DNA from 3 places in the Rhodococcus sp. 27YEA15 genome. Region 2 is predicted to be linked to each of the others. Evidence: riboswitches for the same ligand, from Rfam matches in the RefSeq annotation. Region 2 holds a riboswitch; each other region holds the start of a gene.
What was found. Region 2 has a riboswitch for thiamine pyrophosphate ahead of ABH922_RS13185 (3-oxoacyl-ACP reductase). Riboswitches for the same ligand answer to the same signal wherever they lie in the genome.
Positions count from the first base shown of each region.

Region 1: another riboswitch for thiamine pyrophosphate. It lies ahead of ABH922_RS05585 (TenA family protein); the one in region 2 lies ahead of ABH922_RS13185 (3-oxoacyl-ACP reductase).
Region 3: another riboswitch for thiamine pyrophosphate. It lies ahead of thiO (glycine oxidase ThiO); the one in region 2 lies ahead of ABH922_RS13185 (3-oxoacyl-ACP reductase).

Region 1 is NZ_JBMHHW010000001.1:1,203,880-1,209,447, forward strand. It holds gene ABH922_RS05575 (ABC transporter permease) at 1-518, opposite strand, end outside; gene ABH922_RS05580 (ABC transporter substrate-binding protein) at 496-1,539, opposite strand; gene ABH922_RS05585 (TenA family protein) at 1,524-2,249, opposite strand; TPP riboswitch at 2,237-2,332, opposite strand; gene ABH922_RS05590 (carboxylesterase/lipase family protein) at 2,436-4,004, shown strand; gene ABH922_RS05595 (GNAT family N-acetyltransferase) at 4,027-4,299, opposite strand; gene ABH922_RS05600 (hypothetical protein) at 4,865-5,197, shown strand; gene ABH922_RS05605 (Type 1 glutamine amidotransferase-like domain-containing protein) at 5,231-5,568, opposite strand, start outside.
Region 2 is NZ_JBMHHW010000001.1:2,841,592-2,847,159, reverse strand. It holds gene dinB (DNA polymerase IV) at 1-470, shown strand, start outside; gene ABH922_RS13190 (LLM class flavin-dependent oxidoreductase) at 409-1,746, opposite strand; gene ABH922_RS13185 (3-oxoacyl-ACP reductase) at 1,746-2,537, opposite strand; TPP riboswitch at 2,528-2,621, opposite strand; gene ABH922_RS13180 (DoxX family protein) at 2,748-3,164, shown strand; gene ABH922_RS13175 (AurF N-oxygenase family protein) at 3,265-4,254, shown strand; gene ABH922_RS13170 (TetR/AcrR family transcriptional regulator) at 4,251-4,988, opposite strand; gene recO (DNA repair protein RecO) at 5,064-5,568, shown strand, end outside.
Region 3 is NZ_JBMHHW010000001.1:3,847,861-3,853,428, reverse strand. It holds gene ABH922_RS17950 (hypothetical protein) at 1-678, opposite strand, end outside; gene ABH922_RS17945 (NUDIX hydrolase) at 818-1,417, shown strand; gene ABH922_RS17940 (hypothetical protein) at 1,534-1,680, opposite strand; gene thiE (thiamine phosphate synthase) at 1,873-2,580, opposite strand; TPP riboswitch at 2,607-2,750, shown strand; gene thiO (glycine oxidase ThiO) at 2,748-3,866, shown strand; gene thiS (sulfur carrier protein ThiS) at 3,866-4,081, shown strand; gene ABH922_RS17920 (thiazole synthase) at 4,074-4,826, shown strand; gene ABH922_RS17915 (ABC transporter ATP-binding protein) at 4,987-5,568, shown strand, end outside.

The sequences.
Region 1 (5,568 bases), 1.6 Mb from region 2:
CATCGTGACCCACCCATACTTCGCAGGAGAGCGCCTGCCTCGCGGTCGGCGGCCGCGAAGCCCTCGACGAGGCCGATGGTCATCGGGAAGAAGGTCGCGAGCGCGATGACCAGTATCTTCGGCAAGAGGCCGAAGCCGAACCAGATGATCATCAGCGGTGCAATGGCGATGATCGGCAGGGTTTGCGAGACAACGAACAGCGGAACCAGCGCCCGTGCGAGCCACGGCGAGAAGTCGACCACGATCGCCAGCAACCACGCCAGCGCGAGCGAAACCGTGAATCCGATCACCGTCACCTGCAGTGTCGACGCGGCGTGCCCGGCGATCACCGAGCGGTTGTCCCACCCTTGGGAGAGCACCCGTGCGGGGGACGGGAGAACTTGCGGCCTGATTCCGCTCACGTCGACGTAGACCTGCCACGCGAGGACGAGCAGAACCAGAACCATCAGGGCCGGTAGAACGTTCCGGGTGGCTTTGGTGAACCGCCGCACCGGGTCAGGACGCGTCGAGATACTCATTGGTGAAGTACTCCGACCAGTCGGGCTTGGCGGTCAACGTCTTACCGTCCGGTCCGGCCAGCAGCGCGTGGTCGAACAGGAAACCCGAGTAACCCGACCAGGTTTCGAGATTCTGGGTACCGACGACGCCGTTTGCGTCCTTCATGTAATCGGCGGCAAGCATCCGTTGGCTCTCGCGGACGAGATTCTCGTCGGTGAAGACCCCGGGATTGGCGTCTATCAGATCCTGCGCTGCCTTGTCGGGGTCCTCTGCGGCAGTTCGATATCCGCGTTGCACGGCCTGTACGAACTGGCGGGCCTGATCGGGATGCGCACTCAGCCATTGCCGATTTCCGTCGATGACGATGGAGTACTCGTCGGGGAAACCGAAATCCGTGTACTGGAAGTACCGCATCGGTGTTCCGTTGTGCTGGGCCTCGAGGCCTTCCCACGCGAAGTAGGAGACGGTGAAGTCGGCTTGACCCGAGTAGACGGCTTCGTACGCGGAGGTGCCGAGTGTCACGGACTCGAAGTCGCCGGTACCGCCGTCGTTCCGGATTATCTGCTGTAGCGTCTCGACCTCGCCCGGATCTCCGAAACCGGCATAGGTTTTTCCGTCCAGATCTCGTGGGCGGGTGATGTCGGTCCGATCGGCCTTCACCCCGATCCCGGTGGCTCGGTGTTGAAGTGGTGCGATGACGGAGACGGTATCGGCACCGGCCGCGCCCGCGAACGTGGCTTGGCTCTGCGTGCTGATTCCGAACTCGGCGTTGCCCGCATCCACCAGGGTGTCCGGCGCCGTATTGTTGTACGGCAGGATCTGCACGTCGAGACCGGCGTCGGCGAAGTACCCCTCCTGCAGGGCGACGTAGATACCGGTGTGGTTGGTGTTCGGTGTCCAGTCCAGAGCGAATCTGATGGTGTTCGGCGAAGATTCGCTGCCGGCGGCGCACCCGGTCACCACCGTCAAGGCCAGGGCGACGGCGGCCGAGGTGGACAGTGCCCGGCGCAAGGCCGCGAAGGACGTCACGACGCCGGCCACGGCTGTACGTTCAGGGCGGAATCCCAGAACATCAGCTCGTAGCGACTGGCGATGCGGAACGCCTTGCTCATCGCCGCTCGATCGGCCTCGGTAGCGGCCGCTGCTGCGGTGTCGACGAGTTCGCGTGCCGCAGCCACTGATTCGTGAAACTCCGGGGCATCGTACGTGGTTACCCACTGCGCGTACGGATGTGACGGATCGGCGTCGAGTACTTGACGGGCCGATGCAGCGAGCTCGCGTCCGACTTCCGCGTAGATCCAGAAGCACGGCAGCACGGCAGCCGCCGAGACGGCATAGGGCGCAGTTGCAGCGGTGGCCGTCAGATACGACACGTAGCCCAGACATGCGGGTGAGTGTTCCGGCAGGCCGGAGCCGGCGGGGAGGGTGTCGCCCGCGAGTAGTCCGTCGTGCAGCGAAGACTCCACCGTGGCCGTCGTGAACGCGGAATTGGCCCAGAAGCCCGCGGAAACCGGGTCGGGAGCGTGAGCGGCGACCAGCGCCAACGCGGTCGCGTATCCCTCCAGATAGAGCTTGTCCTGCTCGAGATAGAACCGGAAGTTCTCCAGCGGCAGAGTTCCGTCGCCGAGTCGGCGCAAGAACTCCAGGGAGTCGATCGCGGTGCGGAGTTCCGTGATCTCGGACCACAGGTGATCGGTGAAGCGGCCCGTCGACATAGCGACAGGCGTGTGTGCAGGCTGTGTAGTAGCCATGACATCCCTTCGTCAGCATTACCTGATCAGGTTCCCGGGTGTGTTCTCAGCCCCGCCCGTGCGGAGCACCCCGTGTCAGAACTCACCGACCTTAACACCGAGGGTTCGGGCGGGCTGCCGCGCCTTCGGGACGTTGGTACGTTTGGTGGAGATCGGGCCAGGTTCGGGGCGTGAGGGGATTGCGGTATGGAGACCGAAGTTCGACCGGAAGCGATCGAGGACGGAACTCTGGTAGTGCCTACTCGTTCGGGCGCGGTACGTGGACACCATGACGGATCGGTATATGCCTGGAAAGGCATTCCCTATGCGGCGGCGCCGGTGGGCGAGCGTCGATTCCGAGCCCCGGTGCCGCCCGAACCGTGGAGCGATGTTCGCGAGTGTCGGGATTTCGGACCGATCGCACCGCAGGGGCAGAGCCCGGCGGTGCCGATCGATCGGGCCTTCGTGATCGACGAGGACTGCCTGTCCGTGAACGTGTGGGCGCCGGAGCCCAGTGGAGAACTGCTGCCGGTGATGGTGTGGATCCACGGAGGCGCCTATTGTCTCGGTTCCGCCGCCCAGACGATCTACGACGGTCGGCACCTGGTCGAATCCGGCAATGTCGTGCTGGTGTCGTTCAACTACCGAGTGGGTGCGCTCGGCTTCCTCGACCTCTCTGCGTTCTCGACCCCCGACGTGGAATTCGAATCGAATTGTGGTCTGCGAGATCAGATTGCCGCACTCGAGTGGGTGCGTGACAATATCGATGCATTTGGCGGTGATCCTGACGAAGTCACCGTGTTCGGTGAGTCCTCCGGTGCGGGTTCCATCACGACGCTGATGACGTGCCCGAGCGCGGAAGGGTTGTTTCACCGCGCGATCGCGCAGAGCCCGCCGGCGACATCGGTCTACGGTGCCGAGCGAGCGAGGACCGTGGCTGCGCGTTTCCTCGAATTGCTCTCGATCAATCCCGAGGACGCCGGATCACTTCGTGATCTTGATCTAGCAGTTATCGTCGCTGCGAGCGACGAGCTTGTCAACGAGATTCCGCAGCGAACTCCCGGCACCCTGGCGATGGCACCGGTTGTCGACCGGAAGTTGGTGCCGCACTACCCGGTTGCGGCATTTCAGAAGGGTTATGCGCACCGAATTCCGCTCATCATCGGATCGAACAAGGACGAGGCTTCGATCTTCAAGTTCATGAAATCCCCGTTGATGCCGGTGAGTGCGCAGTCGGTGGAAGCGATGTTGCAACTTCTGGCAGACGATCACCCCGACATGTCGCCGACCAAGTTGGCCGAGATCATGTCTGCATACCCGGACCACGCGAAACCTTCTGGTGTGCTGGCGCTTTCGACCGATGCTGCGTTCCGGATGCCGTCGTTGTGGATTGCGGACGCTCATTCCAGGCATTCCCCGACGTGGTTGTACCGCTTCGATCACGCAACTCCGATGCTCAAAGCCGCGCGGATCGGCGCCGGGCACGCTACCGAACTGCCGTACGTGTTCGGGAACTTCGGGACGTTGAACGTCGATCCGACGTTCTGGCTCGGGGGTCGCAAGGCGGCAATGGAGGTGGCGGGCAGGGTTCAGCGCCGATGGCTGGCATTTGCAGCACATGCGGTACCGGCGGCGCTGGACGGCTCGAAGCACTGGGCGCCCTACGACGCCGAACGCCGTTCAACGTTGATCATCGACACCGTCGACGTACTGCTGGACGATCCGGACCATGGATTGAGGACCGCGTGGGGAAACGAGGTCATGGGTTTCCAGTGAACCGGTGTGGCCCGGTGGCCGGTCACCTGGTCTGGAACTCGGGATTGTCGTCGATGAACTTTGCGACGTACGAGCATGTCGGGCGAATCGTCAGTTCGGCAGCCCTGGAGTTCTCGAGCGCTTCCCGCACGACGATCGCGGCCAGACCCTGCCCGCGGAACTGGGGGTAGGTCACCGTGTGATGCATGTCACGAACTCCGTCGGCGTCGGTGTATTCCGCGAATCCGGCGAGCTCGCCGTCCACGTGGATTTCGAAGCGGGTCGCCTCGCGATTGTGCGTCACCGTTACCGACATGTCGGCCTCCGTTCGAGCTTCGACTGCTTCGTTCGAAGCAGGTAATGGGTCGCCCGTTACTTTACTGCGGCGTGAATCACGACGGTCTGCCAGTGCGAATCGCTGCTGTTGCCGACAGCGAAACTGGACGAACGCTCAGAATGATGCTGCTGTCCTGTGGGCCCGCGATATAGCCCTGTACTGGCGATTTGCGGCCGGGTTCGATGGCGAGAACGGGTACGAAACTCGACATGACGCCAAGATATCTCAAATAGTGGGATCAAACCGAAGGTTTTTTCCTGTGAACGCGTAAAGCGACCGACTTGTCGCGTTTCGGTCAAAATGCTGGTCAGGGTGCGCAGGTCGTGATGTGCATCCCCGGCAGCATCCCGGGGAGCAGGCGTGAAATGCAGACGTCATCAGATCGTTTCCGTGCTGTCATCCCAAAGTCTTCGTCAGAGGATTAGCGTTTGAATCGTCGGGGATGGATGAAGCGTTACAGCTTTGCCGAAAAAACTTTTTCGGCTCGGGCCGGAGACAGGTTCGCATCGAATCCTCGTCGGACGCCATCGAGGAAGGAATGCACATGATTTTCGGGCAGCGTGAGTCAGACAGTTATTATTCCGCAATTTTCGCGTACGACTTTCTCGACAAAGGTGTCGGTTACGAAACCATCGCGCGGATCCATCGTGGCGAGATCGGTGAGTGGATCAGCGACCTCGAGGCATCGGGTCTGTTCTCCTCGGCCGAGATCCATGCTGCAGAACTGGCATGGCAGGAGAACCCCCGTCTGCTGATGAACGCATTGCTCGAAGACGCGGACGAGGTGTCGGTCAAGCGATGGGGAATCGCGTGGGCACGATTGGATCGTCAGCGCATCCCGGTGCCCGCGGACGGAGTGGTTGCCGAACACGGCTGACGCGCTCTTCGCCCGAATCGGCGGGGGAGTGGTTCACTGATCGACGATCACGGCCTGTTCGTCGGACAGGGCGCGGTAAGGAATTCCGGCCGCGTCGATAGTGCGAATCGTGGCGGCTGTGACGGCGGCGTTTTCGAGTAGCGAGTCGCCGGCATGCGGAACTATCGCGAAGTCGACGAAATGGAGCCCGGACCAAAGAGTTTCGACTCCCCAGTGCGCGGGAACATCGGCCGGATCGTCGGCTGCGTCGATTCCGGTCAACGTCGGTCCCGCCACGCATGCTCCGGCGCTGTACCCGGCATAGGTCAACTCCCCACCGCGCACCAATTCGTCGACGACGTGATCTGCTCCGGTGCGGGCCAACTGTGCTC
Region 2 (5,568 bases):
CGATGGGCGCCCAGCGGGCTCTGGGGCGTGGGGTGCATTCCCGCAGTGAACTCGAGGCCGCGTTGATCGCTTTGGTGGACCGCGTGACCGGTCGTATGCGCACCGCTCGGCGAACCGGGCGCACCGTGACGCTGCGTCTGCGATTTGCCGACTTCACCCGTGTGACCCGTGACCGAACTCTGCGCCGGTCGTCGGCCGAAACGAGCGAGATCTTAACCGCGGCAATGATTCTCCTCGACGACGCGGCACCGTTGATCGCGGAGAAAGGGATCACGCTGATCGGTATCGCGGTTGCCAACCTGGACCGCGACGGGGCGAAACAACTGGAACTGCCGTTCGACGGGCCGGACACTGCCGCACTGGATTCGGCAGTGGACAGTGTCCGGAAGAAGTTCGGAACGGGTGCACTCACCCGGGGTGTGCTGTTGGGGCGTGACCCCGGGATCTCGGTGCCGTTGTTGCCGGACTGACAAGGTTGTCGCGAAGGGTGGTCCCTTCGTATTCGCGCCGGAAGAGTCCGCGCTGCTGCAGAATCGGGATCACCTGATCGACGAAGTCTTCCAGCCCCTGTGGGTAGGTGGGCGGCATCAAGTTGAAACCGTCAGCGCCGGCGCCCACCAGCCAGGTCTCCATCTCGTCGGCAATGGATTCGGGGGTGCCGATCATCGTGGCGTGACCGCCGCCCGCAGCGAGTGTGCCCAGCAGCTCCCGCACCGTGGGCGAGTCCTTCTCGACGATCCGCAGAATGGTCGAGTACCGACCTTGTGGGCCGGTGAACTCCTCGAGTGGCGGCAACTCCGGAACGGGGGAGTCCAGATCCCAGTCCTGGCAGTTCTGGCCGGTGAACAGTGACAACTGCGCGATTGACTGAGCCGTCGGCAGTAGAAGATCCAGTTCGGCCTTCTTCGCGCGGGCCTCGGCCGCACTGCTGCCGACGTACGTCACGAGGCCGGGCATGATCGGCACCGAATCGGGTTCCCGGCCGGCGCGACCGATGCGGGCCTTCACATCTCGGTAGTACGCCTGTGCGCTGGGCAGATCGTACGCCACCGAATAGATGGCCTCGGCCCGGCGAGCGGCAAGTTCACGGCCCTGCTCCGAGGCCCCGGCTTGGAAGAGGACCGGCGCACCCTGCGGCGAATGGGGGACGGTCAACGGGCCGTCTACGCGGAAGTTGGCGCCGTGGTGATCGATGGCGTGAATCTTGCCTGCATCCGCGAATGCGCCGTCCCGATCGAGTATCAGCGCGTCAACCGACCACGAATTCCACAGAGCCAGAGCCACGTCGACGAATTCGTCGGCCCGCGCGTACCGGGTGGCGTGGTCCGGCATGGTGTCGAGCCCGTGGTTGCGGGCTTCCTGGTCGAACATCGAGGTGACGACGTTCCATCCGGCGCGCCCGCCGCTGATGTGATCGAGCGAGGCCAGCAGTCTGGCCGCATGGAACGGTGTGTAGAACGTCGTCGACACCGTGGTGACCAGCCCGATGTGCTCGGTGGCGCGCGCCATCGCCGTCAGCGCGGTGATCGGTTCGAGGAACCACGACGCTCCGGCCTCCGGCTCGCGAACACTGTGGCCGTCGGCGAAGAACACCGCGTCGAGTTTTCCGCGCTCGGCGGTTCCGGCCAGCTCCTCGTAATAGGTTATCTCGCCCAGCCTTTCGACGGGCGACTCGGGGTGGCGCCAGGCGGCGCTGTGGTGGCCGCAGCCGAGCAGAAATGCGCCGAGGCGCAATTGCCTTCTCATCAGTCTTTGACGAGTCCGCCGTCGACCACGAGGTTCTGCCCCGTGACAGCTCGCGACCAGGGGGAGGCGAAGAACAATGCGGCGTCGGCGAATTCGGCGGGAGTGGTCACTCTCCGCAGCGGTGTACTCGCGGCGATCATGTCGAACACGGCCTCGGGGGTGGCGGCACTGGCATCGGTGGTCCGCAGCAGTCCGCCGGAAATCATGTTGACGGTGATGCAGTCAGGTCCGAGGTCGGCCGACAACGTCCGTGTCAGTGCGAGAAGAGCGGCCTTGGCTGCGGTGTAGTCGTGGTAGGGGACCACCGGATTCTGTACGAGATTCGTTCCGACGGTGATGATTCGGCCGAATCCAAGCTCGCGCATACCGCTGAGTGCGGCTTGAGTGGTGTTGAGTGTCCCGGCGACACTGCCGCGCAACTGCGAGTCGAAATCGGCCCAGGTGATCGTGTCGGCCTTTGGCCTGGCGTCGCCGTTGAAACTGAAGTCGACCAGGGCATTGTTGACGACGGTGGATATCGGGGTTCCGAAATGCTCTCGGGCCGTGGCGAACAGACGATCCACCGACCCTCGATCGGTGACGTCGGCGCCTACCGCTACTGCGCGGCTCTCGCCCAGTTCCGCGACCACGGCGTCGGCGGCATTCTTGCTTCGATGGTAATTGACCACTATCCGCGCGCCCTGTCCGGCGAACGCGTGACTGAGTGCGGCGCCGAGCCCGCGGGCACCCCCGGTGACGAGAACTACTTGCTCGTCGAGTGCGAGTGCAGGCTGAAAACTGTGTTCGGTCATGACGACATCCCTCCGCCAGTGCTAGCTGGTCAGGTTCATCGGGTCTGATCTCAGCCGACCTTTTCGGCACCCCGTGTCATGCTCCATCAGACCATGAGCGGTCGGCCGCCTGGCGAGTGGGTGGCCGACCCGATCAGTTTCCGGTCGCCGGGAGGTCTTCACAGGCAAGGGCACGGGACCGCCCGTGCGAAGACGATCGGAGATGGGTCGATGGACACACACGGCATCGAGACGCAGGTGACGCAGTCGAGAGTGGCACGTCGGATCGGGCTCGCTTTGAGTGGATTGTTCGTACTGTTCATGCTCGCGGACGGCATATCTCACGTGCTGAACGTGCAGGCAGTCAAGGATGCGTCCGCCGAGTTGGGATTGCCCGAGTCGTTGGCGGTGACGGCCGGAATCGTGCAGTTGATCTGCCTCGTGCTCTACGTCGTTCCGAGAACGGCTGTTCTGGGGGCGATCCTACTGACCGGATATCTGGGGGGAGCGGTGCTGGCGAACCTCCGAGCCGAGCAGTCGGTACTGAGTACCACGTTGTCGGCGGTCTACGTCGGAGTCCTGATGTGGATCGGCTTGTATCTGCGGGACGAGAAGGTGCGCGCTGTCGTCCCGGTGGTTCGTCGCTGAATCACCACCGAAGGGTTGCGTGGGACTCGGTGTCCCATTATGTTTACGGCAGAGGGCTCTGCAGTTGCGATCCGGGGGTCCGTGCCGAGAGGAGACACCGATGGCGCAGACGAGGTTCGTCCGGTGGGGGTCGGACTACCGTGAAGTTCTCGGACAACTGTCCGGCGGATCGGTTCATCGAAGCTTCGACCCGTATCGCGACATCGACTGGGAATCAAGGGAACTGGCTGTCGATGCGAACGACCCTCGCTGGGTCCTGTCGCCGGAATCCGATCCGCTCGGTGCAACCGAGTGGTACCGGCGGCAACCGTTGGACCGCCGGATCGCGATGGGGATGTGGCGTCAGGCCAACGTCGTGAAGGTAGGTTCGGCTTTCGAGAGCATCCTGATTCGCGGAATGATGCAGTACATCATGGCACTACCGAATCAATCGCCGGAGTTCCGCTACTGCTTGCACGAGATGACTGAGGAGTGCAACCACATCCAGATGTTCCAGGAACTGGTCAATCGAACGGGGGTCGACGTACCAGGTATGCGACCGACGTTCAGGCGGCTCTCGCCGGTGATCGGCGTGTTGGGCGCCAAGTTCCCGGTGATCTTCTTCATCGGAATTCTCGCTGGTGAAGAACCCATCGACCACTTCCAGAAACAACTCATCCGCGAGGGGAGGGATGCCCCACCGGCAATGCTGCGGACGATGGAGATTCACATCGCCGAAGAGGCCCGGCACATCTCGTTCGCACACGAGTTCCTCCGCAACCACGTCCCCGAACTTTCGCGAGCAAGCCGGGCGGTCACATCGGTTCTGTTTCCGCTTGCGATGCGCTGGCTGGCGGGCCAGATCATGGCTCCGCACAAGGCATTTGCCGTCGAGTTCGGGGTTCCGGACGAGGTGATGAAGAGCGCCTTCTGGAAGAGTCCGCACTCGCGTCGGATTCTGCAGGGCTACTTCGGTGACATGCGAACCCTGGCAACCGAACTCGGACTCATGAACGGGGTGTCGCGGCGCGTGTGGCGCGGTCTGCACATCGACGGGGACCGAGCGAGGTACCGGGGCGAGCCGATCCGCTCCGACAAGACCAGGAGCTAATGCTCTTCGCCCGGGGTCGAGAATCGAGCGAGTAGCGACGACAGCTCGCTGTCGGGATCGATGGTGATTCCACTCGATCGGGCGACGCCGGCGAGCATGTACCACGAAAAGTTGGTGAGATCGGTGACGATCTCCTCGCGCGTGGGCTTGGGCTCGGGGCTGCGCGACCACCGGGTCAGAGTTCCCTCGACCATGGTGACCACCGCGAAGGGGAGCGAGGCGAAGGGGGCGAACGGCACTCCGACCGAAGCGCAGGCCCCGGCGATGATGGTCTGTGCGGATCGCGCGATCCTGGATTTGAGGCTGCTGATCGCGTCGAGGGAGCCGTCGTCGTAGTCGGTGGGCCCGGTGGCCATGAACTCGTGGATCCGAGGACGGTCCGTGATCCACACGGCCACTGCCGTGATGGTTCGGCTCAGAATTTCCGACGGCGTTCCGGTGGAAATGTTCATCGCGGAATCGAGAACATCGGCGAGCTCGGCGAGTGCGTGCGAGCGAACCCGACGGTCCAGATCCTCGCGGCCGCCGAACTGGCGGTACACCACGGATTTCGCCAACCCGGCGTGATCGGCGATGTCCTGGATGGAGATGTCGGCGCCCGCCGGGCGTTCCTCCACGAGCTCGGTCGCAGCGGTGAGGATGCGGGTCTGCCGTTCGGAATTGTGGCGTTCCCACCGAGCTTCGTAACCATTCACCGGTGCGGTATCTGGGTGCTCGGTGGTCTCGCTCGGCATGCGGGCAGTCTATCCGTCGGCAACCCGGATGCCCGGTGACCGTGGTTGGTCGGCAGTGCGTGGAACACTGGTCGGGTGAGGTTGTATCGAGACACAGCGGTGGTGCTGCGCCTGCACAAGCTAGGTGAAGCAGACCACATCGTCACGCTGCTCACCCGTCAGTTCGGGTTGGTGCGTGCAGTGGCCAAGGGCGTTCGCCGCACCACGTCCAAGTTCGGTGCCAGACTCGAACCGTTCGCCCACGTGGACATCCAGCTTCTGCCGGGCAAGAACCTCGACGTCATCATCCAGGTGCAGACGGTGGACGCCTTCGCGACCGACATCGTCGACGATTACAGCCGGTACACGACGGCGTGCGCGATCCTCGAAACCGCAGAACGTCTGGCGGGGGAGGAGCGGGCACCCGCGCCGGCGTTGCAGCGACTCACCGTCGGTGCGCTGCGCGCCGTGGCGGAGCAGGTGCGGCCGGTCGAATACGTTCTCGACGCTTTTCTCCTGCGTGCGATGGGCTACGCGGGCTGGGCGCCGGCTCTCGGCGAGTGCGCTGGGTGCTCGGCACCGGGGCCGCACCGCGCTTTCC
Region 3 (5,568 bases), 1.0 Mb from region 2:
CAGCGCGGTCAGTACCACGACGAACGCCGCTATCGGCCACCACGGCGGAGTTTGCGAGTCTTGTTGGACCTTGGTGACCGCCGTCGCCCGCTCGGCGTGCAGCTGCTGCGCGACCGGAAGGATCGAGGTCTGCATCAGATTCGACGCTTCACTCAAATAGGCTGAACCGACCGGGTTACCGATTCGATTGTTCGCCCGGGCCGTTTCTATCAAACCCGTGTAGACGGACAACTGCGTCGAGATACTCGACAGCTCGAGATGCCCGGTGGTGTCCGAAGGATCGAGGCCGGCGGAGGCGCTGACGACGTCGGCCGACGCCTCGCCGATGGACTGGGTGTACCGGGCACGTACGTCTGCATGCTCGAGTCCACCGGAAATGAATGCCGTCGCAGCGGCCGCGTCGGCCACCGACAGCGCCCCGTAGAGCGTCTGGGACGAATTGGCGAGCGGTTCGGTTTCCGTCAGTAAGAGCGAGAGGCGGGATTCGCGACGCTCGATGGTGGCAGCGGCAAGCAGACCGGCCGCCACCGTGATCACCACCAACACCAGGCCGAGCAGGGTCAGTCGTCCGGGGGTGGACGCGAAGAACGAGCGCAGTTCCCGCTGAAACCGTGGTCGAAGTGAATCGTCAGGGGGTCTACCGGCAGGTTCGACGGATGTGACGACGAGGTCGAGCATCGAACACCTCGTTTCACCGTCGGTGGCAGAGAAAAAGAATCAGAGAATCTTCGCGAGCATATAAGGATCGCGTGAGACTCGAGCCGATTGCACGCGTTAGTGTGTGACAACGGTCAGAGCGGGCGGAGCGAGGTAGTCGATGCGTGGTGACGGTGACGGTTGGTCGATCGGACCGGACGGTACACGGCATTGGGGGCGCCACGGCGCTGCCGGTTTACTTCTGAGAGCCCCGGACTCCGACGGGTCGCCGATGGTGTTGCTGCAGCATCGAGCGGCATGGAGCCATCAGGGCGGAACCTGGGCGCTGCCCGGTGGAGCACGGGATTCGCACGAGAGCACAACACACGCAGCGGTGCGGGAGGCCCACGAAGAGGCCGGGATCGACGAGGGAGCAGTCGAGGTACGCGGTGAGGTGATCACGATGCGCGCAGAAAGTGGATGGACGTACACGACAGTTGTCGCCGACGCCTCGCATCCGCTCGTTACCGTCGCCAACGGTGAGAGCACCGAATTGCGGTGGGTACGGGAAGCGGAGGTCGATACGTTGCCGTTGCACCCCGGATTCGGATCGTCCTGGCCGCAGTTACGAACGTCGGCGGTCGGATCAGGTCCGGCTCACCCGCATACCGTGGTGTTGGCGGACGGCCGATTCGGCTGGTGGCCGGGCAATGCCGGGTCAGATGTCGCGAGCGGACACCTGCGCGCAGGGTGTTCGGAGACGGGTTCCGGCAGTCGGTAGACGACGGGTCTGTTCGCGCAGACGAGAAGGGGCCGAACTCCCACGGGAATTCGGCCCCTTCTCGTCTGGCTTCGTGAGCTCGACGAGATCAGCTCAGCGATGTGATCTCGACGAGATCAGCTCAGCGATGTCAGTGCGGTGATGAAGCTGACTGCGGTGATGCCGAGCTTGAGCAGCTGGCCGATCTGGTCGAGGTTCTTGCTGTCGAGAGATCCGCTGTCGAGCGATCCGCCGCCGAGAGATCCGCTGCCGAGAGATGCCATGTGAACTCCTAAAAGGTCGTTTAATAACTGGGGAGAAACTACCTGAGCAATTCGCCGGAAGCATCCCTTAAATCACCAGTGTGACCAAAATCACTAGTTTCGGAATGTTTGCTGGATCGTCGCGTGAACGCAGGGGAAACTGCGATCGACATCACGGAAAATGTCGAAACCGGGCCATCAGAATGCCGAACGTTAACTGTTGGCGGCGTTAGCTTCGAGCGCTTGAACCATACGCCGCGCCGCCGCCTGCGGATCCGGAGCGTCGGTGAGAGCCCGAACCACCACAATTCTGGTTGCACCGTTTTCGAGTAGTTCCGGCAGACGTTCCTCGTCGATACCGCCGATGGCGAACCACGGGCGAGGCGGCGCCGCCTCGGCAGTGGACCGAACAAGATCCAGACCCGACGCCTTCCGGTTCGGCTTGGTCGGAGTGGCCCACACCGGTCCGGTGCAGAAGTAGTCGACGCCTTCCTCGATCGCGGCCAGGCTCGCCTGGGCCCGGCTGCTGGTGGACCGACCGATGACGACGTCCTCGCCGACCACGGTGCGGGCATAGGGGACCGGGATGTCGTTCTGGCCGAGATGGAGAACATCGGCGCCGGACGCCATCGCGAGGTCCGCACGGTCGTTGACGGCGAGAAGAGCCCCGTGCCGACGAGCCGCCGCCGCCAACACGCCGAGTGCGATCAGCTCGTCCTTCGCTTCGAGCGGGCCGAACTCCCGCTCACCGGCCGAGCCCTTGTCACGCAATTGAATGATGTCGACGCCCCCGGACAGCGCGGCCTCCGCGAACTGCGCGAGGTCACCTCGCTCACGCCGAGCATCGGTGCACAGGTACAGCTGCGCTGCTGCCAGGCGCTGCCGCCGGTCGATGATGTCACTGGGATGTGTGGGGTGCACGGAGCAAACGGTAGCCTCTAGGGCGCAAGGTTCAACACGGGAGTCCCGAAAACCGGTAACCGCTTTGTCGCGATAGCCGGGAGCGTGGGGCTGAGAGGGGATCGCGAGAGATCCCGACCGTCAGACCTGACCCGGATCATGCCGGCGCAGGAAGTGGAGGAAGTTACGTGATCACACAGTCTCGGACGGTGTCGGTGGTCGGCGGCGGAGTCATCGGCCTCGCGGTCGCCTGGCGCGCGGCTCGCGATGGTTGGGTTGTCCGGTTGTACGACCCCGCACTGGGATCCGGCGCCTCCTGGGTGGCCGGCGGAATGCTTGCGCCGCTCTCGGAAGGGTGGCCGGGTGAGGAAACTGCGTTGGCCGTCGGAGCGGCCTCTCTGCAACGCTGGCCCGATTTCGGAGCCGAACTGGAGAAGTTCGGGCAATCGGTCTTCACCGCCGACAGTTCGTTGACCGTCGCCCTCGACGCCGCCGACGCGCAGGATCTGCAGACCATCGCCGAATGGGTGAGCGCCCAAGGCCACGAACTGGAAGTTGTCGGGCGCGCCCGAATCCGGGAATTGGAGCCGATGCTCGGGCCACGGATTCGCTCGGGCCTGCTGGCCGTCGGGGAATCGGCGGTTGACAACAGGCGACTGCTCACCGCGCTGCAGGACGCCTGCGTCGCCGAGGGAGTCGAGCTGATCGGACGGCCTGTCCATGATCTCGACGAGCTCGACACCGACCAGATCGTCCTGACCGCCGGGATCGCGTCCGCGAAACTGTGGCCGGGACTACCCGTCCGGCCCGTCAAAGGCGAAATCCTGCGACTACGCGCGCGGGCATCGGTCACACCCGCGCCCAGTCGCACCATCCGGGGCAGCGTCCACGGGCGCCCGGCGTACCTCGTGCCGCGCGCCGACGGAATCGTCGTCGGCGCAACACAGTACGAATCCGGTGAGGACATCCAGGTCACCGTCGCCGGTGTTCGCGACTTGATCAACGACGCCGAAGCGCTCATGCCCGCCATCGGTGAATACGAGCTGTACGAGTGCAACGCCGGACTCCGGCCGATGACGCCGGACAACCTACCGCTCATCGGACGGCTGTCCGACCGCGTCGTCGCCGCCACCGGCCACGGACGCAACGGTGTCCTGCTCACTCCGATCACCGCGGACGCCACAGTTGCTCTGCTCAACGGAACGAATCTGACCGAAGTCGAGGGAACGGAACCGCAGAGATTTGCCGACATACCGAATCGCCGTGATTGGCGAACACCGAAGTCTAGAACAAGTGAGGAATTGTAATGAGTGAGCAGATCCCGATCGGGATCACCGTCAACGGCGAAGACCTCGAGTTTCCGCAGGCCGTAACGGTGTCGGACCTTCTGGTGCACCTGTCCCTGCCCACGAAGGGCATCGCGGTGGCCATCGACGGAGCGCTGTTCCCCCGCGGCCGTTGGAGCGAGTCCGTCGAGCGTGGCGCGAACATCGAAATCCTCACGGCGGTGCAGGGTGGCTGAACACGACTTGTTGACCATCGCCGGCCGAACCTTCGGCTCACGCCTGATCACCGGGACCGGCGGGGCGGCCAACCTCGCGGTCCTCGAAGAGGCATTGGTCGCGTCCGGAACCGAACTGACGACGGTGGCCATGCGACGCGTCGACGCCGCCGGCGGTACCGGCGTGCTCGACCTGCTTCGCGCACTCGGCATCGAACCGTTGCCGAACACCGCTGGTTGTCGCGGCTCCGCAGAAGCAGTGCTGACCGCCCAGCTCGCCCGCGAGGCACTCGAGACCGATTGGGTCAAACTCGAAGTGATCGCCGACGAGCGGACCTTGTTGCCGGACGCGATCGAACTGGTCAAGGCTGCCGAGCTGTTGGTGGACGACGGTTTCACCGTGCTGCCGTACACCACCGACGATCCGGTGCTCGCACGTCGACTCGAGGATGTCGGCTGCGCCGCCGTGATGCCCCTCGGCTCGCCCATCGGCACCGGGCTCGGTATCGCCAACCCGCACAACATCGAGATGATCGTCGAACGCGCCGGGGTCCCGGTGATCCTCGACGCCGGAATCGGAACGGCCAGTGACGCGACTTTGGCGATGGAGCTCGGTTGCGACGCCGTCCTGCTCGCCACCGCAGTCACCCGAGCCAAGGAACCGGCGCTGATGGCGTCGGCGATGCGGCACGCCGTCGTCGCCGGGTACGAAGCGCGCCGGGCTGGTCGAATCCCGCGTCGATTCTGGGCGCAGGCCTCGTCGTAGCCTCCCTTCCGGATAGGACATCGGGCTCGGACCCGGTTTCGCTGCGGGGCTCCGCCCCGGTTTCGCTGCGGGGCTCCGCCCCGGTGTCCTACCTGAGTACCACCTCGAACTAGACCTGCGGCGGATGTGGGGAGCGCAAACGTAGGGCAAACTTCTCCTCATGATTGAACTGAGGGGATTGACCAAGGCATACGGGCCCACCAAAGCGGTGGACGATCTGACGTTCACGGTCAAGTCGGGGGTGGTGACCGGGTTCCTCGGACCCAACGGCGCCGGCAAGTCCACCACGATGCGCATGATCTTGGGCTTGGACCGCCCCACGGCCGGGCAGGCGCTGGTAGACGGCAAACCGTACCGCGAACTCAAAGACCCGCTACGGACCGTCGGCGCACTGCTCGACGCGAAGTGGGTGCACCCGAACCGCAGTGCGCGGGCCCACCTGCAGTGGATGGCGGCATCGAACTCGATTCCCAAGTCCCGCGTCGACGAGGTCCTCGGGCTGGTCGGGTTGTCCGAGGTCGCGGGCAAGAAAGCGGGCGGATTCTCCCTCGGGATGTCGCAGCGACTCGGCTTGGCCGGGGCGCTGCTGGGGGATCCGAAGATTTTGTTGTTCGACGAGCCGGTCAACGGTCTCGACCCCGAGGGCATCGTCTGGATCCGTAAGTTCATGCAGCGCTTGGCGTCCGAGGGGCGCACGGTGTTGGTGTCCTCGCACCTGCTCACCGAGATGGCGCTCACGGCG